Regions from separate parts of the Laceyella putida genome, predicted to be linked through region 3. Evidence: riboswitches for the same ligand, from Rfam matches in the RefSeq annotation. Region 3 holds a riboswitch; each other region holds the start of a gene.
What was found. A riboswitch is a leader RNA that binds a small molecule or an ion and turns the genes downstream of it on or off. The one in region 3 is predicted to bind S-adenosylmethionine.
Positions count from the first base shown of each region.

Region 1 (5,686 bases), on a different contig from region 3:
GACATAAGCATCTCCCGCTTGCCCAAATCCAAGCCCCGGCGCCACCGCCACATGCGCCTGCTCCAACAGGAGGTCGGCAAACGACTCCGAGGTATGCCCTTGTGGCACCGGCAACCAGCAGAAAAAAGAACCCGCGGGCTTCTCCGCTTGCCATCCATGCCCTCGCAACCGGTCGATAAACACATTGCGACGCCGCTCATACGTGGCCACCAGCTCACGCACACAATCTTGCGGACTTAAAAGCGCGGTCGCGGCGGCCTGTTGGATGGCGCCAAACAAACTGACGTAAAAATGATCTTGTAGCAAATTTATGCTTTCAATCACTTCTTCATTGCCCACCGCAAAGCCGACGCGCCAACCCGCCATATTGTACGTTTTGCTCAACGTGTAAATCTCAATTCCCACCTCTTTGGCCCCTGGCGTCTCCAAGAAACTTCGCGGTTTCAATCCATCGAAACCGATGGCGGCATAAGCGAAGTCATGAACAACCAACACATCCCGCTCGCCTGCCTTCCGCACCACCTGGACAAAGAAGTCCGCATCGGCGACGGCGCCGGTCGGGTTGTTGGGATAATTGAGAAACATTAATTTCGCTTTGTCCCATGTCTCGGCGTCGATTGCGTCCAAATCCGGTAAAAACCGGTTTTCCGCCAATAACGGCATCAAGGCCATCTCCGCATCGGCCATGGCGATCCCTGACCAGTAGTCAGGATACCCAGGGTCGGGCACCAGCGCGACATCGCCCGGATTGAGGTAGCACTGAGCAATCTCAACCAATCCGACTTTGCCGCCAAACAGTACCGCTACTTCCGTCCGGGGATTGAGTTCCACCCCATATTCCCGCTTGTAAAACTGGGCGACCGCCTCTTTGAGGAAATCATGCCCGCGAAACGGCGAATATCGATGGTGTTGGGGTTCATCCGCAGCTTGTTTTAACGCCTCTACTATATGCGAAGGAGTGGGCAAATCCGGATTCCCTTGGCCTAAATTGATCACATCATGTCCTTGCGCCTGCAACCGGCCCACCTTGGCGACCAATCGGGCGAAAAACTGTTCAGGAAGGCGATTCAGCGCTTCCGCGCGTTGAAACCTTTTCAAGATTCCTCACATCCACTCTCTCGTAAATGTTCTTGAAATTCTAATGGTTTATGTTATATCGTTGAGGAGAATCTGTCAAAGTCTTTTTTGGGAGGATGTTTCTCCTATGCGATTAAAATGCGCTGTGATTCAAATGGATATCGCCTTCGGGCAACCGGAAAGCAATATGGCCATGGTCGAACGGAAAATTGCCGACGCGGCCACGAATAATCCAGATGTAATTGTCCTGCCAGAATTATGGACCACGGGCTACGACTTGCCGCGCCTGGATGAGATCGCCGATTCCGACGCGGCAACAGTGAAAGCCTTCATGGCAAAGCTAGCCCGACAATACGGCGTCCATATCATCGCCGGTTCGGTCGCCGAGCGGAATGCCGCCGGCACATGGAATACGTTGCTCGCCTTTAACAGCCATGGTGAGCAAGTGGGCGAATACCGGAAGGTGCACCTTTTTCGCCTGATGGACGAGGAGAAATACCTCCAGCCCGGGGAACGCATGGGTTCCTTTGAGCTGGCTGGCATCCCTTGCGCTGGGGTCATCTGCTACGATATCCGTTTCCCCGAATGGATCAGGAAACATGTTGTCGCCGGTGCGCACGTGTTGTTCGTCGTCGCGGAATGGCCGATGCCGCGACTCTCCCACTGGCGTAATCTGCTCATCACCAGGGCCATCGAAAATCAATGCTATGTCGTCGCATGCAACCGGGTGGGCAGCGATCCCAACAACACCTTTGCCGGCCACTCGCTCATCGTCGATCCCTGGGGGGAGATCGTGGTTGAAGCGGGGGCGGACGAACAAACCTTGTTTGCGGAGATCGACCTGGATCAAGTGACCCACATCCGCAAACAAATCCCCATCTTCACGGATCGTCGTCCGGATTTGTATTAAGCCGAACCACCACAGGCAATCAATTTATTCTGTTGACAATCTTCTACACAAAAGTGTATTATTCCATTAACAATCTTAAGACAACGGCATATGGAAGTAGTCTCTTATCCAGAGCAGGTGGAGGGAAATGGCCCGATGAAGCCCAGCAACCGACCGTAATACCATCGCGAGATGGGGCACCTCGTCAACACAAGAGGAGCCGTGGTGCAAACCACGCAAGGCACGGTGCTAATTCCAGCAAAACGATGATTTTGCGAGATAAGAGGTTTGGAGCGTATGATCCGAGCCTCTGACAGGAAGAGGCTCTTTTTATATGCCCTGAAGGAGGACTTCCAGTGAGCCTGCAAACAAAAAAACCGTATGAAGCATTGACAACGGAAACAGTGGTTCAAGTCGTTGCGCCATTAAATCACTTCGATGATGTGAACCAATTGGAGATAAAAGAAATCGGAGATGGGAACTTAAACTATGTCTTCCATCTGGTTGAACCCGCCACGGGCAAGTCGCTGATCGTCAAACAAGCCCTTCCTTATGCCAAAGTTGTTGGCGAAAGCTGGCCACTCACCTTGGACCGCGCGCGGATCGAGAGTGAGGCGCTCATCAAAGCGGGAGAATATGTCCCCGCACTCGTTCCCAAAGTGTATCATACAGACAGGCAATTGGCCTGCACGGTCATGGAAGATCTCTCCGACCATCTCATTCTGCGCAAAGGCTTGATCCAAGGGGAAGTCTACCCCAAGTTGGCGGAACACATCGCCACATTCCTCGCGCAAACCTTGTTTCATACCAGTGACTTTTTCCTTCATCCCTTTGTCAAAAAGGAGCAAGTGAAGGCGTTTATCAATCCTGAACTTTGCAAAATCACAGAAGACCTGGTATTTACAGACCCTTTCTTCAATCATGATACGAATGATTTCCCTGAAGAATTGAAATCCTCTGTCGAGAGACTGTGGAACGATCAAACGTTGAAGCGGGAAACGGCCAAGTTGAAGCATGCCTTCCTGACGCGCGCGGAAGCCTTGCTGCATGGGGACTTGCATACTGGCAGCATTTTCGTCACGACTGATTCAACCAAAGTGATTGACCCGGAATTCGCTTATTATGGTCCAATCGGCTTTGACATCGGGCAATTCTTCGCCAATCTCGCGCTCAGTTATCTCTCCCACTTCCATCACAGCAAAGACCAGCATAAACGGCAACAGTTCCAAGCGTATCTGCTCAATGTGATTGAAGATACCTGGACCCATTTCACCGAGCAGTTCAGCCAACTGTGGCACAGCAAAGGGCAAGAGGCCTACATGCAAGTGGCCGGGGTGGAAGAGGATTTCTTTGCCCAAGTGCTTGAAGATGCAATCGGGTTCGCAGGCTGTGAAGTGATCCGCCGAACGATCGGCTTGGCCCATGTCGCCGATCTCGATTCGATTGAAGACCAAGCATTGCAGTTGAAATTAAAGGAAAAAGCTCTCGCATTGGGAAGCACGCTGGTGAGAGAGCGCAAACAACTGACGAGGATTTCCCGGTTTCTGGAAACGATCAGGGGTGTCGCCCATGCTTAGATCGATCGAGTATAAAAAGGATCATGTGCTGATATTGGATCAGCAACTTCTGCCTCATGAAACGGCCTATGTGCGCTGCGCGACGACTGCCGAGGTGTGGGAATGCATTCGGGCGTTAAAGGTACGGGGAGCCCCCGCCATCGGCATGGCCGCCGCCTTTGCCCTCGCCGTCTGGGCCAATCGTTCTCGGCTTTCCACCTTGCCCGCCTTTTTGGAATCGCTTGAGCGGGAACGGGACTATCTCGCTTCATCCCGGCCCACCGCGGTTAATCTCTTTTGGGCATTGGATCGCGTCATGTCCAAAGCGACAACGGCAACCGGCGTGGAAGAAGCCAAACGCCTGATTGAAACGGAGGCGCTGGCCATTCAGGCGGAAGATGAAGCCGTCTGCAAAAGCATTGGTGAACACGCCTTATCCTTACTGGCGGACGGTGATGCCATCCTCACCATCTGCAATGCCGGAGCGATTGCCACCGCTCGCTATGGCACGGCTCTGGCCCCGCTCCATCTGGCAAAGGAACGCGGCATCGGCCTGTCCGCTTATGCCTGTGAAACACGCCCACTCCTGCAAGGGGGCCGCCTGACCACATGGGAATTGCAACAAGCGGGGGTGGACGTCACCTTGATCAGTGACAGCATGGCGGCCTATACGATGGCCACCAAAAAGATCGCCGCTGTCATCGTCGGTTGTGACCGTGTCGCGGCCAATGGGGATACCGCCAACAAAATCGGCACGTTTGGCTTGGCTGTTCTGGCAAAGGAATTCAATATTCCGTTCTATGTCGCCGCTCCGCTGTCGACGGTCGACTTGTCCACCGCCACGGGAGATGAGATCCCGATCGAAGAACGGGCTCCGGAAGAAATCACCCATTTCCAAGGCCAACCCATTGCCCCCGCGGGCACCAAGGTGTTCAACCCGGCCTTTGATGTGACACCACATCGCTATATCACCGCCATCATTACGGAAGCGGGAATTGTGCGGAACAACTATGCGGAGGCGCTATCTCGGTTGAAGCGAACAGAGCATGCCGCCGCACAATGAAACAAGAACCCCCGGCGCACCCACTCACCATTGGGCACGCCAGGGGGTCTTCTCGTTTCAAGCCGCTTGTTATCAAATAGGAGGAAGGAGAAGGTACTCGAAAAATATTATAAACCAATGATTCTATTTTTAGCAATAATCATTCATTTGTATGGAAGGTGAGCGAGAAAACGCACCCGCACCAGCCCTTCCGCCACTCACCCGATAAACCGCCATGTATTGTCGATGATCTGCTGCCTTAGTGATGAGGCCTCTTCCCCACGCAGTTTTGCCAACTCCCGCAGCGTTCGTTCGATCATCAGGGGATGGGTGCGTTGCCCTCTCCAAGGTCCTTCGTGCGGCCAGGGGCCATCCGTTTCCAACATGATGAGGTGACGGGGATAGGTTGCCGCTATTTTTCGGGTTTCTTCCTTATATAGCAGATCAGGCGTGAATGAAACATAGATTTCCCGCTCCGCCAGCTGGCGAAGTGTCGCCGAGTCCGTCTTGAGCCAATGGAAATGGACACGGGAGAGTGGATGCCGGTCGAGATGGGCCAATATCGTGCGGACATCTTCACTGACCCCATGCAGAATGACAGGCTTCTGCAAACGGCTGGCCAGTTGCAGCCATTGGTCCAAGAGCTCCAAGTAAGGGGCTTCCTCCCACTCGCTTCCCTCTGCGATCCGCTTCCGCCGCAAGTAATACGGCAGGCCAATTTCCCCGATGGCATCGATCTCCCGCTGATGCGTTTCAATCCAAGCGATCAGCTCATCCGGCGCCTGGGGAGGCTGTTCTGGGTGAAACCCGCAAGCTGCGTATACTTTATCAGGATAACGCCGTTTTAGTTCCAAGGTCCGCTGTGAGGAAGCAAAGTCCATCGACACGGCGATCATGCCGATGAGGGCGGGATCAGCGCACATGTCGGCAATCTCGTCGTCTGTGTATTTTTCGAGGTGAATATGGGCGTCGAACAGCATGATGGGATTCCTTTCCATTTGCATTTTTAGTCGGTCTACCATGTTCCCAGCCTTTCTTAGCGATTGTTTTTTGTGAGCTTAGAAAGACTGGACTCCGCTTGGCGGAGTTCGATGATAAAAAAATCCCCCGGTTTGGGGGATG
Region 1 is NZ_JBHTBW010000015.1:101,044-106,729, forward strand. It holds gene ACFQNG_RS05900 (pyridoxal phosphate-dependent aminotransferase) at 1-1,098, opposite strand, end outside; gene ACFQNG_RS05905 (carbon-nitrogen family hydrolase) at 1,205-1,987, shown strand; SAM riboswitch class I at 2,089-2,252, shown strand; gene mtnK (S-methyl-5-thioribose kinase) at 2,323-3,543, shown strand; gene mtnA (S-methyl-5-thioribose-1-phosphate isomerase) at 3,536-4,585, shown strand; gene ACFQNG_RS05920 (TatD family hydrolase) at 4,783-5,586, opposite strand.
Region 1: linked by a shared signal. The riboswitch ahead of mtnK (S-methyl-5-thioribose kinase) and the one ahead of ACFQNG_RS00270 (MetQ/NlpA family ABC transporter substrate-binding protein) in region 3 are both predicted to bind S-adenosylmethionine.

Region 2 (5,686 bases), on a different contig from region 3:
CACGTTCATTTCTCCTCTTTTCCAACAATTGGTATGTTCACCATTATATAATGTTCCGTACCTTTGTTCAAATATTCCTCAATTTTGTCCAAGGCTTGTCGTCCCAGAAGAAAATGATGAGTGATCATTGGCCGAAGTTGGGGAAAATGTGGCAAGAAGCGGGATGGACACTCCATGATGCGGATTTTCCGGACTTCCGAGTTCGGAACGGCCATCCAGTTGCTACCTTTGCTTCTTCCATCTTCTGTTGGTAAGATAATCTAGAGGTTATTTCAAAAGGAGTGGATGGCGGGAAACCTTTTCCCGGGAGACGCCTCGTCACGGGTTTTGCGAAAGGGAAAAAGGTTTTGGAGCTTCAATCTCTTCTCAGTTGCTTAAAAATCGATTTGAAATGGCTTCCAGAAGAACCAGACCTACATAGAGTCTATTCAGGATAGCCCTAGAGGAGGAAGATTTTTGCCGGTACCCTGTGGGTGAAAGCTTCGTTACTGGGAGCTATTTCCTACTGAGGCGACCATGGAACGCAGACTCAAAAAATCGACTCCAGGGCCACTTTGTCAGCAAACTTAGTCTACTCAAGAGAGGGGTCCATCCGATGAAAGTGTTAGTGACAGGGGGAGCTGGATTTATCGGCTCTCATATCGTTGATCAGTTGATTGCGCGTGGCGATCAAGTTGTGATTGTGGATAATCTTTCTTCCGGAAAAGAGAATCAAGTAAACGCAGAAGCCGTTTTTTATAACGTGGATATCACAAGCGCGGATTTGCATGCCGTATTGGAACAAGAGCGGCCGGAAGTCGTCATTCACCAAGCGGCCCAAATCCATGTGAATACATCTGTGGAAAATCCGGCCCTCGATGCCAAGATCAACATTTTGGGTTCCATCAATCTGCTGGAGGGGTGCCGCAAAGCGGGGGTGAAGAAGGTGGTTTACGCTTCATCGGCCGCGGTGTACGGAACGCCGGCTTATCTGCCCGTCGATGAAAAGCATCCGATTGGCCCATTGTCCGGTTACGGCATCTCCAAGTATACTGTGGAGCACTATCTGTCGGTTTATCATCATCTGTATGGGTTGAAATACACGATTTTGCGTTATGCCAACGTATATGGGTTGCGCCAGGATCCACGCGGCGAGGGGGGCGTGATCTCCATCTTTATCGATAAGGTGCTGAAGCGCGAGCCGCTCACCATCTTTGGCGATGGGGAACAAACGCGCGACTACATCTACGTGGAGGATATCGCGCGGGCCAACATCAACGCGATCGAGAAGGGGGACGGCGAAGTGCTGAATGTGGGAACGGGCGTAAGCACTTCGCTCAATGAAGTGATTCGCCTCTTTGATGACATATCCGGAGTGAAACATGAGGTGAATTATGGTCCAGACCGGGCGGGCGATATTAAGCACAGTTACTTCAACAACGAAAAAGTGTGCCGTGTGCTCGCTTGGGAACCAAAGGTAAGTTTGGCGGAAGGATTACGCAAAACCTACGAATATTACCAAGATGAATATCGTAAAATGGACAAAGAACAGTAAACAATAAGGAAGAAGCCGCAATACCCCATGCATAAAAATGAGGCCGCGGGGATCTCATTTTTCACAATTCGGCTATTGTCAATGCAGAAAGATTACAGTATACTTGGTTACAGTAATCGGTTTGAAACATTGCTGTAATGTTACTGTCATTTTTGTAAAGTTAGTTGATAGCTGAAAAATAATTGTGATTTCGATACCATATACAGCAGGAGTGGATTGCGGATGAGTTCAAAAATGGCCTACGAGAGCAATTCGCGCGCATTCTCTGGAAAAGCTCAAACAACCTCTTTCTATTTGGTGTTTAAGCGTGCATTTGAAATTCTTTTCTCCATCGGGTTGTTGCTCTTTACCCTACCAGTGCTGATCTTGACGGCAATTGCGATCAAATTGGAATCGCCGGGTCCAATCTTCTATAAACAGGAGCGGGTTGGCTTAAACGGCAAAACGTTTAACATCATCAAGTTGCGTTCGATGCGCACCGATGCAGAAAAAAATGGACCGCAGTGGGCAGCCAAAAATGATCCGCGCGTGACTCGCGTAGGTCAGTTTATCCGCAAAACCCGGATTGATGAACTGCCGCAGTTGATCAATATCCTGCGCGGAGACATGAGCCTGATTGGCCCGCGTCCGGAACGTCCGATGTTCACCGAGCAATTTGACAAGGAGATTCCCGGATTCAAAAAGCGCCTGATGGTGAAACCCGGGTTGACCGGTTGGGCGCAAGTGAACGGCGGTTATGAAGCAACCCCTGCTGAGAAGTTGGAACTGGACATGGAATATATCAGAAATCAATCGTTTAAGATGGATTTGCAGATTCTGTTTAAAACGGTTTGGATCGTGATTTCCGGAAATGGAGCTCGCTAATGCAGAAACGGGTGGCCTTTGCTTTTCGACGGCAAAAGTCACCCGTTTTTTATACAAATGAGCTTATCGCTCCCAAAGTCAGCTCAGATTCCATTGCGATTAGGTGCACCAACGACGTGGTTTCATTAGAAAATCAGCTTAAGGGCGAAGTAAAAGAGAAGCCACAACGGGACACTTAAACATGAAGCGTTTAACACTCCGATCCAAAACGATTTTCCGACAACCGTGTATTCCATGTTGGGCACCTCCATCGGTTCAAATTGAGGATGTATCCTTATTATACGCCAGCGCCAGGGGTTTTAGTGGGAAGTGATCGTTTTGTTATCTAAATGTAATCTCGTGGTAAAAATGTGATAAATATGTGAAGCGAAGGGGGTGGTTTGTAACAAAGGTGACCGTTACTGCTCTCCAAAGCAGGGTACCGATGGTCGCAAACCCGCCAAGCCATGCCATCGGCACTTTTAAAATATACCAATTGTAAATATTTATTGACATAGTTGGTTTTTATATGTTAATTTATATCTCGATAGTTGTTTTGAAATGTTATTAACTGAATAAAGCAACATTCTCTTATCGAGAGAGGGGTAGGGAACAGGCCCGATGAACCCTCGGCAACCATCTGATCTGACAACAGAAAGGTGCCAAGTCCTGCAGAGATTCGTTCTGGCAGATGAGAGAAAGGTGTGTCCGATAAAGACGTATCCCTTCTTAGCCATCTTCAGAGCCGAAGGGATTTTTTATTTCTCTAAAAAAGGTGGTGAATCCCGATGATTCAGATTGAAAAGGTAAGCAAAACATATCCGGCGCGTGACAAGGGCCCGGCCGTGACGGCACTGGATGGTGTGACACTGACGGTTGACCGGGGCGACATCTTCGGCATTGTTGGATATAGCGGAGCTGGTAAATCGACACTGCTGCGTTTGATCAATGGGCTGGAATCACCGACAACCGGCAAGGTCGTGGTGGATGGGAAGGAAATTTCCAATCTGGCGGAAAGGGAATTGCGCAAGGCGAGGTTGAAGATCGGCATGATTTTTCAACATTTTCATTTGCTCTGGTCGCGGACGGTACGGGAAAATGTGGCGTTTCCGCTGGAGATTGCCGGGGTGCCAAAAGAAGAGATTCGCCAGCGTGTGGACGAGCTGTTGCAAAGAGTGGGATTGGCCGAACGGGCCGAGGCATATCCGTCCCAGTTGAGCGGGGGGCAAAAGCAACGGGTCGGGATCGCCCGGGCTTTAGCCAATCAACCCGATATCCTGTTGTGCGATGAAGCCACATCGGCACTCGATCCGGAGACGACCGCTTCCATCTTGCAGTTGCTGAAGGAAATCCATCGCGAGATGGGGATTACCCTGGTGTTGATTACACACGAGATGAGTGTGGTGCGCCAGATTTGCAATAAGATGGCGGTAATGGAAAATGGCCAAGTGGTGGAATCGGGAACGGTTGAGGCCATCTTTAGCCAACCGAAGCATTCGCTGACAAAAAAGTTTGTTCAAGAGCTGTTTGCGGAGACGGATGATGCGTCAGGCGAGATCATTGAGCTAAATCCGAGTGAAGTGGTCAAGTTGGGGAAACTGGCCAGAGAGCAAGGGATTCACTTTAGCATCATCAGTGGAGCGATTACAGGGGCTCAGGATGACCGTGTGCGCGTCAAAGTGGTCGGCACGGCGGAACAGGTTCAAGCTGTGCGAAACCAGCTCAGTGGAGGTGAGGCCCCATGTTGACCAGCATCGATTGGAATCAAGTGTGGCAAGCAACCGGTGAAACGCTATACATGGTGGGCATATCCACACTATTTACGGCACTCTTGGGCATCCCGCTCGGCGTGTTGCTCACCATCACGGACCGGGGTTATTTTTGGGAAAGTGTTTGGGTGCAACGAATTTTGGGAACGATTGTGAACATATTCCGCGCGGTACCGTTTATTGTCCTCGTACTCTTCTTATTCCCGGTCGCGGAATTCTTGGTGGGCACCACGCTTGGGCCTACCGCGGCAACCGTTCCTTTGATTGCCGGCGCGGCACCTTTTTACGCCAGGATGGTGGAGACCGCCTTGCGCGAGATTGACCGTGGGGTGATTGAAGCGGCCCAGGCGATGGGAGCTTCCCGCTTCAACATTGTATGGAAAGTATTGTTGCCGGAAGCGTTGCCGGCCATTGTCTCCGGTTTGACGGTAACCTGCGTGTCCCTGATCAGTTTTTCGGCGATGGCCGGGATCGTGGGCGGCGGCGGATTGGGTGACGCGGCCTTCCGCTACGGTTTCCAATCGTTTAACGATGGGATGTTGTATGTGTGTGGTTTGGTGCTGATCGTCATGGTGCAGATCATCCAAATGCTTGGCGATTGGTTGGTCCGTCGGTTAGACAAACGATAAAGGGCATTGGAAAGGGATTTATCAGCGGTTCAACCGCTTGGGAAGGGAACGCTTGCAGCGGGTCTCCTGAGCGGTTCGCTGTAAAATCACCTAATCCAATCAAATTATTTTGAAATGGATGCAAAATAAAGGAGGAAATCTAGGTGAAAATAAAAAAATGGATCGCGGCTGGTTTGGTCGCGTTGGTCGCCGCGGTTGGCGTGGGTTGCGGCCAAAAAGAAGAGTCGGCAGTATTGACGGTTGGGGCATCACCAGTACCTCATGAAGAGATTCTCAAGTTTGTGCAGCCTGAACTGGAAAAGCAAGGGGTTGAATTGAAAATCCAAGCGTTCCAAGATTATGTATTGCCAAACAAAAGCGTGGAAGAAGGCCAAATTGACGCCAACTTCTTCCAACATGTTCCATGGATGGAAGCAACCAATAAAGAAAAAGGCTATCATTTGGTGAAAGTGGTGGGTGTGCACATCGAACCGATGGGCGCTTACTCCCGCAAAATCAAAAGCGTAAGCGAACTGAAAAACGGGGCCACTGTCGCCCTGCCGAACGCAACCAGCGAAATCACCCGGGTCTTGCTTCTGTTGGATCAAAACAAGCTGATCAAGCTGGACAATCGTGTAGGGGATAAAACGCTGAAAAACATCAAAGAAAATCCCAAAAACCTGCAATTTAAGCTGTTGGAATCAGCAACTTTGCCCCGCATGCTGGATCAAGTGGACATCGCTGTGATCAATACCAACTATGCCTTGCAAGCGAAGTTGAATCCGCTCAAGGATGCGCTGTTCATTGAGGACAAAGAGTCTCCATACGTGAACGTGTTGGCCGTGAAAAAAGGGAAAGAAAACGATCCGCGCATTCAAAAGTTGGCCAAAGCACTCACTTCCCCAAAAGTGAAAGACTTCATCAACAAAAAA
Region 2 is NZ_JBHTBW010000006.1:149,640-155,325, reverse strand. It holds gene ACFQNG_RS02460 (LCP family glycopolymer transferase) at 1-3, opposite strand, end outside; gene ACFQNG_RS02455 (SDR family oxidoreductase) at 596-1,534, shown strand; gene ACFQNG_RS02450 (sugar transferase) at 1,757-2,398, shown strand; SAM riboswitch class I at 2,966-3,075, shown strand; gene ACFQNG_RS02445 (methionine ABC transporter ATP-binding protein) at 3,166-4,125, shown strand; gene ACFQNG_RS02440 (methionine ABC transporter permease) at 4,119-4,775, shown strand; gene ACFQNG_RS02435 (MetQ/NlpA family ABC transporter substrate-binding protein) at 4,925-5,686, shown strand, end outside.
Region 2: linked by a shared signal. The riboswitch ahead of ACFQNG_RS02445 (methionine ABC transporter ATP-binding protein) and the one ahead of ACFQNG_RS00270 (MetQ/NlpA family ABC transporter substrate-binding protein) in region 3 are both predicted to bind S-adenosylmethionine.

Region 3 (5,686 bases):
GTGATCAAGTTAGCGCTCTTCTTAAGTATTTGCAGATAAAAGGCCAGAAAAAAGCCCAAGGAATGGGAGCTTCGCAAAGCAACGATGGTAATTGACGGGGCCTGATGGATTTTTTCTGCGGCTTGGCCAAACATTTCCGCGTTCAACATTTGGATGGTTTGTTTTAAGTTGGATATGTCATCCATCAGTACTTCATAAGCGATTCGTTGCTCTTCCGGGTACCGCTCTTTGGCTAAATCCAATCGTTCGACCGTTGTCACCCGTTTGCGGAGCTGTTCTTGCAAGCTATGTTGCATTTCAGTGAATCCCGAAAAACCGAGGAAGGTCGCGAAACGAATGACGGTCGCTTCGCCTACCCCCACGTGTTCCGCCAATTTCGCAGTCGTCAAAAAGGGCACGGTATCAGGATGGGCTTCGATGTAGTCGGCGATTTGCCGTTGCGCTTTACTCATCCTGCTACTGTTTTCGCGGATTTTCCGAAATATATCATTCTGCTCAGGCATAGGCATCCCTACTTTCGAACCAGTCTTTTGACTCCATGTTCAAACCGTTCAAGCGTTTCATCGATTACCTTGGAGGTATGAACCAATGAGATCGAGAAACGGTTAAGCGGTTTAATGAAAATTCCGTGGCTTACTATATGCATATCCAATTTTTTGCGCAAGGACAGATCTGATTCCAACACATCTTGGATTTGCCGCACAGAGCCCTCCTTAAGCACAAGATTGAAGATACTTCCCACCCCCACTGTTTGTGACACGATCCCATGAACATTCAACAGTTGCTCGATCCCCGTGCGCAGTTTCATTGCGCTTTCCTCCAGTTGCTGATAAGCCCCACCTGTTTGAAGAGTTTCAATGGTGGCCAATCCCGCGGCAAGAATGAGTGGATGCCCATTATAGGTGCCGCTGTGAAACAACGGCGTAGTATGTTCGTGAGCGGCCGGTTGCGAATCGGTTGTTAAAATGTCGGTTCTTCCCGCGGGTGAACACAATTCCATGATTTCTTTTTTGCCGCCCACGGCGCCGACGGGGAAGCCGCCGCCCAACACTTTCCCCAGGGCGGTCAAATCGGGAATCACCTCATACCGACCTTGTGCTCCTGATAGGCCGATGCGAAATCCTGTTTTCACCTCATCAAAAATCAGCACCATGCCATACTCGCGCGTCAACTCCCTTAAACCTCGCAAAAAGGCTGGATCAGGTGGAATAAATCCTCCTTGTATCGGCTCCATGATCACGGCGGCGATTTCGTGGCGGTGCTTTTTCAGGATGTCTGCGGTTTGGTCCAAATCGTTAAATGGAAGCACCACGGTGTTTTCCGCGTAATAATCAGGCAAGCCGTTTGAATCGGCAGTCGGGGAAGGGGGATGTGCAAGATCCCTTCTGTGGGGATTCACACTGATCAACACTTGATCATAACTCCCATGGTAATGCCCTTCAAATTTCGCCAGCTTTGTTCTTCCGGTCCATGCGGTGGCCAAACGAATCGCCAACAAGGTGGCTTCCAATCCCGAATTGGTGAAACGGACTTGTTCGATGCTCGGATATAAATCGGCCAATTTTCGAGCCATCTCTGTTTCCAACTTGTGGGGCGTTCCGAAAATCGCCGTGCCGATCTGCGAAAGCTGTTGTTGAAGCGCGGAACTGAGTGCCGGATGACCGTGCCCCAAAATGAGCGCTCCATAACATAAGTTGTAATCAACATACTGATTGCCGTCAACATCATGAAGATAAGGACCCTTGGCTGATTCCATCACAATCGGGTACGGTTCGAAATATTTGATATTGGCTGTCACCCCTCCGGGTATCCAACGGGCCGCTTCTTTATAAATCTGGGCGGAACGTGTCGTGTCATGGAGAAATGAAGCGCGTGTTTCCATTATGGCCACCTCGTTCGTCATTATTCACTCCGTAATTTTAAAATAATGGAGTATATACTCCATTATGCGCAAGAATTGCTATTTGTCGAACACGGTTGAGCCTATTTATCGTTCTTGGGCGCAACTGGAAGACGGAATATCGGGGATTATTGCGTGAATCCATTTAAATTGCCCGGATTCCTGACTTGTGGAAGATGATGGATGATGGGCGTGCCAGAAAAAAATAAACCCAGCCTGATCGACTGGGGTTGTTCATGAACCATCGGTTGATGGAATTGCTACTTCACATCAACAGCAACTAAGTTTCACATCATTGGGGACTTGGATGCTTTGCTCAAATGGGCCCACATAAGCGAACTCATATTGATCGTCAACCAATCGTTGGTCCGTTTTTTCAGATGTGCTTAAATCGGCGTCTGTTTGATCCACTTCGACCACATAAGAACCAGCTCATTATCGGGTTTTCTTTTTAATGTCCATGGTTTTATGCGTTTTATGCTTGACGGTGAGTCCGCCGATGGTTATAATTCGAATAATTCTATAAGAATACAATGAAATAAATTTGGATTCTCTTATCCAGAGAGGTGGAGGGACTGGCCCGATGAAACCCGGCAACCAAACGCATAGGACGCGAATAGGTGCTAATTCCTGCAAAACGCAATGTTTTGAAAGATAAGAGAGAAGGAGTTACGATCGTAAACGCCTCTCTGAACCTTTCAGAGGGGCTTTTTTAATAGAAAGGAGGGGTGGCAGAACAGATTGTTTTGAAACGAACAGAACGGGAGAACAAAAAGACAAGGGGGATTCACGGTATGAAAAAATGGGGATGGTTGCTGTCTGTCACGCTCACACTTTCATCTATCATGGTAGCGTGCAGTGGCCAATCAGGCGGAGAGACAAAAAAGCTGAGTGATAACAAACTGGTCGTGGGGGTCACCGCGGGACCACATGAGGAAATTATGGAACAAGTGAAAGAAGTGGCCAAGAAAGAGGGTCTGGATATAGAAATCAAAGTGTTTAACGACTATGTCATGCCTAACGTGGCGCTGGCAGAAAAAGAGATTGACGCCAACAGTTTCCAAACGGTTCCCTATCTTGAACAGTTTAAAAAAGACCGCAATCTTGATCTTGTTGATGTGATTCATACTGTTACGTTCCCGATGGGGATCTATTCGAACAAGATTAAGGATCTCAAAGCGATAGCCAATGGAGCGAAGCTGGGGATTCCCAATGATCCCGTGAACGGGGAAAGGGCGCTGAAATTATTTGAAAAAGCGGGAGTCATTAAGCTGAAACCAGGCACGGGCCACCATTTGACGGTAAAGGATATTGCGGAAAACAAGAAAAATGTGCAATTTGTGGAACTGGAAGCATCTCAAATTCCGCGTCAGCTGGGTGAACTGACAGCGGCCGCGATCAATACGAACTTTGCGATTGAGCATGGTTTTGTGCCCACCCGAGACGCCATTTTTATGGAAGGCAAAGATTCGCCGCATGTGAATTTGATCGCTGTCCGTACGGAGAACAAAAATGACCCGGTCCTAAAGAAACTGGAAAAAGCTTATCGTTCCGCTGAAGTGAAAGCATTTATCGAAAAGGAATTCAAGGGGTCCGTGATTCCGTCATGGTGAGGACTCGCGCAAAAGACGGGGAGGGAAGAGCGTGATTCAACTGTCGAACGTATCCAAAACATTTTTCACGCAAAAAAAGGAAGTTACTGCGTTGAAAGACGTTTCTCTCCATGTGAAAAAGGGGGAGATTTTCGGAGTGATCGGTTACAGCGGTGCGGGAAAAAGCACGCTCATCCGCTGTGTGAACCTGCTCGAACGACCAACGGACGGTACTGTTACGGTGAACGGTGTGGAATTAACCAGCCTGCCTTCTGGGAAATTGAAGGAAATGAGGAAAAAGATTGGGATGATCTTTCAGGGATTTCATCTGTTAAAGACGGCCACCGTTTATGAGAATATCGCGATTCCTCTGCGGCTGTCCGGCGTTCCCAAAAGTGAAATCCATCAACGGGTCGAAAAATACTTGTCCATTGTCGGTTTGCAGGATAAACACGATTCGTACCCTTCCCAATTATCTGGAGGACAAAAACAACGTGTCGCCATTGCCCGGACGCTGGCACACGAACCGGAAGTGCTCTTGAGTGATGAGGCCACCAGCGCGCTGGACCCTGAAACGACAGAAGCGATTCTGCAACTGCTGTTAAAGATTAATGAAGAACTGGGGATCACCATTCTATTGATCACCCATGAGATGAACGTGATCCAGCGGATTTGTGATCGGGTCGCCGTGATGGAAAACGGGGAGATTGTTGAAACGGGTGACTTGTTGCAAGTGTTTTCGGCTCCGCAACACGAAACGACCAAAAAGTTTGTCAACAGCCTGTTCCATCAACCCTTGTCGCAAAGCTTGGTCGAAGAATCAAAGAAAACGGGGCCGATCGTGACTTTGTCGTTTGTCGGAACCGCCTCCGGTGAACCCGCGCTCGCTTTGGTCAGCAAGCAGTTTGATGTATACCCGAACATTTTGTCCGGCAATGTGACGCAATTGAAAAACCAGCTTTATGGCAAACTGATCGTGCATCTTCAAGGCAGTGAAGAAGAAACAAAGAAAGCCGTTCAATTCCTTAACGAACGGGGTGTACGGGTGGAAGGGGCGAATGTTCATGTTTTCGAAAATCAACCAATTTCTTGATTCATGGGGGAACTCGCTATGGGAAGCCGCCATTCAGACCCTGCAGATGACGGGCATTTCGCTCGCCTTTTCCGTATTGATTGGCTTGCCGCTGGGCGTTTTGTTGGTGTTGACGCGCCCCGGGGCCCGTCTTGGAAACCATTGGCTGTACCAGACCCTAAATGTGGCCATTAACATTATCCGTTCCATCCCATTTATCATCTTGTTGTTTTTCATTTTGCCTTTTACGAAACTGTTAGTGGGGACAAGCATCGGGATTGAGGGGGCGATTGTGCCGTTGGTCGTGTATACGGCACCCTATATCGCCCGCCTGATGGAAACGGCATTGCTTGAAGTGGATGGCGGTGTGTTGGAAGCATTTGAGGCAATGGGCATTTCAACGGGCAAAATTATCTGGCATGTCATGCTTCGGGAAGCACGTCCTTCCATCGCGTTGGGATTGACGATCGCCACAATCGGGCTTATTGGGGCCACCGCCATGGCTGGTTTAGTCGGGGCGGGAGGATTGGGCGACCTAGCGTACCGGTATGGTTTTCTCCGATACGAAGTGGATGTCATGTATGTGACGGTGATTCTATTAATCATCCTTGTACAGGGACTGCAAACGCTGGGAAATCGAATCGCAGCTCGTTTGAAAAAGGATTGACAGTGGGGTATGGAAATCAGAAACGCCCAATCCGAAGTGCGAAGCTTTGGGGCGGGCGTTGGCCTTTATGCAGATGGGAATGTTGAAACTGTCTGATGAACCACGAGGATCGGCAGTTGGCAGGATTAGGTCAATCCTTTGCTTTTTTCCGGAGTGGGTGCACTTATGAAAATCAGTAGCCGCTTTACCGTAGCTGTTCACATTTTATCCCTGTTGTCCATAGCGGGTAACGCCCATTGCACTTCGGAATGGATTGCCGGGAGCGTAAACACAAACCCCGTGGTTATCCGCCGAGTCATCGGGAAGTTGAAAAAAGTGGAATTGGTGAATGTTCGACCTGGAACAGGTGGGGCTTACCTTCTCAAAGACTTGGACGAAATCACTTTGCTTGATGTATACAAAGCGGTGGAAGTGGTAGAAGAAGGGCAGCTTTTCCAATTCCATGAACAGCCCAA
Region 3 is NZ_JBHTBW010000002.1:7,088-12,773, reverse strand. It holds gene ACFQNG_RS00285 (MurR/RpiR family transcriptional regulator) at 1-503, opposite strand, end outside; gene ACFQNG_RS00280 (aspartate aminotransferase family protein) at 512-1,882, opposite strand; gene ACFQNG_RS00275 (hypothetical protein) at 2,171-2,320, opposite strand; SAM riboswitch class I at 2,452-2,561, shown strand; gene ACFQNG_RS00270 (MetQ/NlpA family ABC transporter substrate-binding protein) at 2,695-3,513, shown strand; gene ACFQNG_RS00265 (methionine ABC transporter ATP-binding protein) at 3,545-4,585, shown strand; gene ACFQNG_RS00260 (methionine ABC transporter permease) at 4,557-5,231, shown strand; gene ACFQNG_RS00255 (Rrf2 family transcriptional regulator) at 5,397-5,686, shown strand, end outside.

Region 4 (5,686 bases), on a different contig from region 3:
GCTCGTCGTAAATGTCTATTCCCAACTCTTCCACAATCCGTCTCGCTTCACTTAACGTTTGGTTAAGGAGGGGATGTTGGACCATGCATTCACTCACATCCACCAAGCGGTGAGAAGCGGCGGAAAACATCCCCATGGCCACTTGGGTGCCAATCTGCCGCAATGGGAGTTGCGCCTTGTTGCGGTAGGACCACGGCTCATCCATCGTAATCGTCTCCCTGATCGGCAGGTCCCTCAAGCCGGCGTATCGGGCAAAGCTCTCCGCGACCAACTCCCGTTTTAAGCGTTTCTGCATCCGCCGGTCAATATGTTGCAATTGGCACCCGCCACACTCCCGATACACCGGACAGGGCGGTTCCACCCGATAAGCCGATTTTTTCTTTACCTTTAACAGTTTGGCTTTGGCAAACTTGGTTTCCACCTGCGTTACCCGAGCCACAACCGTTTCACCCGGCACCGCGCCTTCCACAAAGACCACTTGCTTTTGATAGTGACCCATGCCTTCCCCATTGATGCCAATCCGGCGGATCGGGACTTCGATCACCTCTCCCCGTTTCAGGCGAATCTGTTTTCCTTGTTTGGTCGACTTGTTCATCCAACGTTTTCCTTTCCTTCTGATAGGTCCACTAAATCTATTGTACCCGAAATAATTTTTAAGCGCAGGAAAAAGGAATGTTCATTGGTAATATGGTGTTACCATCCTGACAGATGGAATCATCCCACACAGTCGTCCCTAAAAAAGACGGCCACCCAAGGCGCCGCCTTTTTGCTAACACTTATTTCACCCCAGCCGCCGCCTTCGCGAACGGAACCACATCTGCGGCGAAAAGCGCTTCGCCACCCAGCACAGGGCGATTGATCACTCGCGTCGTCTGCCAGCCCAACTCTTTAAACAGCTCGCTTTCTCCATCTTTCTCCAACCCCCTGGCGATAAAAGCCAACCAAGTGGTCTCTTCCTCCCGCTTCGTTTCCCATGCGTATACGGCCACGCCGGCCTTCTTCAAACGTTCGATCGCTTTGGTCGCCGACCCCTGAAGCGAAGAAATCTCCAAGAAATGAAAGCGGAGGCCGCCTTCGCTCGCCCCATCCAACAATGGACATCGCACAGCCTTGGTTAAGGATTGTCCCGACACCCGCCCCAAATTGCACAAGTCTTCCACCACGGCACTGGCTGTTGGCTTCTCACCGGCCCCTTGTCCAATCAAAGTCAGGTCTTGGATAAAGTCCCCTTCAACGTGGACCGCATTGTACACATCATTCACGCTCGCCAATGGATGGTTGAGCGGGAGCAAGGTCGGATAAACGCAACACGCTACGGGGCCATTCTCGCCAAATTGCTCAGCGGAAGCGAGCAACTTGATCGCAAATCCCAGCTGATGGGCAAGGGATAATTCGACAGGGGTCACATCCGTGATGCCTTGCCGCTGAATTTCATCCACAGTCACGCACACATCAAAAGAGAGTCGGGACAAGATGGACAACTTATGGGCGGCATCGATTCCCTCCACATCTGCCGTCGGGTCCGCTTCGGCATACCCTTTTTGTTGCGCTTCCGATAATACGTCCTCATAAGTACGACCTTCTTCCTTCATCTTAGTTAAAATAAAGTTGGTCGTTCCATTTAAAATGCCTGAAACCTTGTAAATGCGATTGGCTTTCAAGAAATGGGAAACGGTGCCGATGATCGGAATGCCTCCGCCCACACTGGCTTCATACGACAATTGCACCCCATGCCGCTTCGCCCATTCCCGCAATTCTTCTCCATGGCGAGCCAATAGCTCCTTATTGGCGGAAACAATATGGCACCCTTTTTCCATCGCTTGTCGCAAATAGGTACGGGTTGGCTCCACTCCACCCATCACTTCGATGACCACATCAATCTCACGCGCCAATACATCTTCAAAACGAGACGTCAACAAAGCTTGTACCCCTTCAAGCTGCCGGTCTTTATGGATGTTGCGCACCAAAATCGCCTCAACCGTTACCAACATTCCTGTACGCCTAGCGATCACGTCCTGATTGCTCTGGATCATCTTCCATACTCCAGTCCCTACCGTTCCCAAGCCAAGTAGAGCCACTCGTACCTGTTTCATCCCAATCCCTCCAAATAGGTAATAAATATAAAAAACCCTCTTCTGGATAAGAAGAGGGTTTTTACACGCGGCCAAAACCATTCCCCTTATCTCTCAGTGCCTTCAACATGCACTGCAGGATTTGGCACCTTCCGGTAAATACACACCGAGGTTGCCGGGCTTCATCGGGCCAGTCCCTCCGCCGCTCTTGATAAGAAAAGAAAAACTGTTAATATCAATTTTCCGATATTTTAATACATTATGGTCCAATATAGGAATATTGTCAACATTGAAATGAGACAACTTCCTATATGATCCGATTGCGCAATATGCCCAACCGTTCTATCTCCAGTTCCACCACATCGCCCGGCTGCAGATAAGGATGGATCTCCTCGCCCAATTCCAACAGGCAACCCGTGCCAACCGTTCCCGACCCGATGACATCCCCGGGGACCAGTTCGCACTCCGCCGAAGCCCGTTCAATCATTTGCGCAAAGGTCCAATGCAAATCCTTCACATTCCCCCGGGAAAGCTCTTTTCCGTTGACACGCGCGCTCATTGACAGTGCCCAGTGTTCACCTTCGCGACAATCCTCCAACTCATCCGTTGTCACCAAATAGGGGCCCAGTGATGTGGCAAAGTCTTTTCCTTTCGCCGGTCCGAGGCCGACCGCCATTTCTTGCCGTTGCACATCCCGCGCACTCCAATCATTCATGATCATGAACCCTGCGATATGGGAAAGCGCCTCGCTCCGGGCGATGTTTTTGCCTTTTTTGCCGATGACGCAGGCGATTTCCAATTCATAATCCAATTGTTCGGTATAAGCCGGTTTTTTTAGGGACATCTCCGTTCCAACCACGGCCCGATGGTTGGAAAAATAAAAAACGGGAATCTCATACCATTCGGGCACCATCTTCAACCCCCGCTTTTGGCGGCAGGTCAAAACATGGGCCTCAAACGCGTAAAAATCGCGCAAACTGGTCGGCAACGGAAGGGGCGAAAACAGATCCACCTCTTTTAAACTTAAGGCAACCGGTTCCCCTTCCACCTTCAAATTCAACCAATCTCTCTGCCCCAAAGCGGAATCCAACTGCTGCAAAAAGTGGCGCTCCGATTCACTCCGCTCCAGATAGGTGAGCATATCCGTGGCGAGACGGTAAGGAAAGACGAGGTTTTGCTTCATCTCCAAATACGACTGGGCCAACCCGACGTCGATCACATGGCCGTCCCGCACCCAACCCAAACGCGCCAACACTCCATCCTGTGCCTGAATATTGAGTTCATCCGCTTTAACCATATAGGTAACCAACTTCATCCGCATTTCCCTCCTTCCATTTACAATATTCCAAGGTCGCTCCATTTAGCAAGCGGTTTCACCCCGCCCATGCGTTGCCGGAGCAAAAAGAAAAACAGACTTCGTCACAAAGTCTGTAAAATGGAGGTTTTCGCTTTTAATGTCTCTCTAACGATTTGTTTGCTGGCATCCACCGACATCAACGACTCAAACCGCTCTTTCATCCGCCCCACTTGGATCGGCGAATCGAACAGTTTGGCCACTTGCAAGCGGATGGTGGATGGACGCGTAATCATGGCCACCCGGTGATGCAGGAGATACTGTTGATTCGCTTCTTCCTGCCCTGGGAAGGCCTCAAACAACAGCATGGGCAACCGTTTGGATATCGCTTCGCTAATCGTCAATCCGCCCGGTTTGGTAACCAATAGATCCGCCGCGGACATCCATAAGGGGATATCGGTTCGAAACCCTTCAATCCGTATATGCGGCGCGGTAAACTGCCGGGTCAACCGTTCATGCAGCGTCCGATTCTTGCCCGCCAAAACGACAAACTGCAGATGGGTTAAGCTTTGCAACTCATTCACAATCTGCTCTAATGGACCTAGACCGGTACCTCCGCCCATTATGAGAACCACCGGACGATGGGAAGACAACCCCAACCGACGGCAGGCCTCTTGTTTGGAGACATACTCATAAAAAGACGGATGAACCGGAATTCCCGTTTCAACCAAAGTGAGTCCCGTTTTCCACTGAATCCGCTCAAATTGATCCTGGTTGGGCAACCTTTTGGGGACACACAGGACATGCGGCACCCGCGCGAGCCAAATGGGATGCAACTCATAGTCCGTCACGACCCCCACCGTTGGAATCTGCTCGCATTTGCCTGGACACATGAGCAAACCAAACGGATGGGTGGTTACGATTTTGGTCGGTTCCGTCGCACAGATCAGCTGATTCAGCTTTTTGCGAATGGACCAGCCCATCTTTTCGATCACTTCACTGGAAACATACCGGATGACTTTATTATGATGAGTCCAATCATATAAATAATAGTATAAGGTCGGAAATTTATTTAACATGCCATGATACCCAGATTGCAACAGGGGATGAAAACTGTTTGGAATCAATTGCAGAAGATCGACGACTTCTGCCGTAACAGCTGGCTGTTTATTAAATTCGCTGGCCAAAGCTTTTGCCGCAGCGTTGTGGCCTGTCCCAAATCCCATTGAAAGCAAGAGTATGCGTTCGATGGCACTCCCCTCCTTAACCCATCTATCCCCATTATACTTCGCGCTTCATCCGCATCTATAAATCTAATGATTTCTTAATTAATCTTAACTGACTATTAATACAAGCCAAACCGTCATTTTTGCTTGTCCGCCATCGCACTTTGCGCCATGCGGATCAGCTCTTTCACCATATTTCCACCGATGGCGCCGCCGATTTTGCCGGCGTCTTCCGCTTTCAGCTCGCCATTCCCTTGCTCCTTAAGCGGAATATCCAGTTGCTTGGCTACTTCCATACTTACGTCATCTGGGCTCGTTATATTCGTGCCCAATACCTTGCTCATCACATTCGTCTTGAACAAGTCCATTTCCTGTCTTGCATTTGGAATCAATAACCTGTTTTTTCTTCTGCGTGCCATTGCACCCACCTCCTGTGAAATTAGTTTGCGATAGCACGCAGCCAAATATGAGGGTGAAACCATTTTTTTATTCTACACTTTTTGCTTATCCCACGCAAAAATGCCCACATGCTCTTATGGTATATACCGCATCCCCTTCACCTGCAAACTTAAAATCACTGCTTTCACAACAAAAATGAGGTTTGGAACATGATGCCGTCAGCCCTGGCAAACAAAAAAAGCACAACCTGCTTGTCAGGTTGTGCTTCTGAGGGCAAGGGCCCCGTCATTATCCGCGTGCTGCGAGATAACGCTTGTTCACTTCCTCCCAGTTTACCACGTTCCAGAAAGCGTCGATATAAGCTGGGCGTTTGTTTTGGTATTTGAGGTAGTAAGCGTGCTCCCACACGTCCAGGCCCAGGATGGGGGTAGCGCCTTCCATTAATGGGCTGTCTTGGTTGGGGGTGCTGGTCACTTCCAATTTGCCATTTTTCACAACCAACCATGCCCAACCGCTACCGAAGCGTTTCACTGCCGCATCGGTAAATTGTTGTTTGAAGGCATCAAAGCTGCCGAAGGTGTCTGCAATCGCCTGACCCACTTCACCGGTTGGCTCACCGCCGCCATTGGGGCTCAAGATTTCCCAGAAGAGGGTGTGGTTTGCATGGCCCCCACCGTTGTTGCGAACAGCCGTAC
Region 4 is NZ_JBHTBW010000021.1:4,447-10,132, reverse strand. It holds gene rlmD (23S rRNA (uracil(1939)-C(5))-methyltransferase RlmD) at 1-595, opposite strand, end outside; gene ACFQNG_RS08460 (homoserine dehydrogenase) at 777-2,093, opposite strand; SAM riboswitch class I at 2,177-2,290, opposite strand; gene ACFQNG_RS08455 (fumarylacetoacetate hydrolase family protein) at 2,380-3,387, opposite strand; gene ACFQNG_RS08450 (MGDG synthase family glycosyltransferase) at 3,492-4,592, opposite strand; gene ACFQNG_RS08445 (small, acid-soluble spore protein, alpha/beta type) at 4,730-5,011, opposite strand; gene ACFQNG_RS08440 (superoxide dismutase) at 5,280-5,686, opposite strand, start outside.
Region 4: linked by a shared signal. The riboswitch ahead of ACFQNG_RS08460 (homoserine dehydrogenase) and the one ahead of ACFQNG_RS00270 (MetQ/NlpA family ABC transporter substrate-binding protein) in region 3 are both predicted to bind S-adenosylmethionine.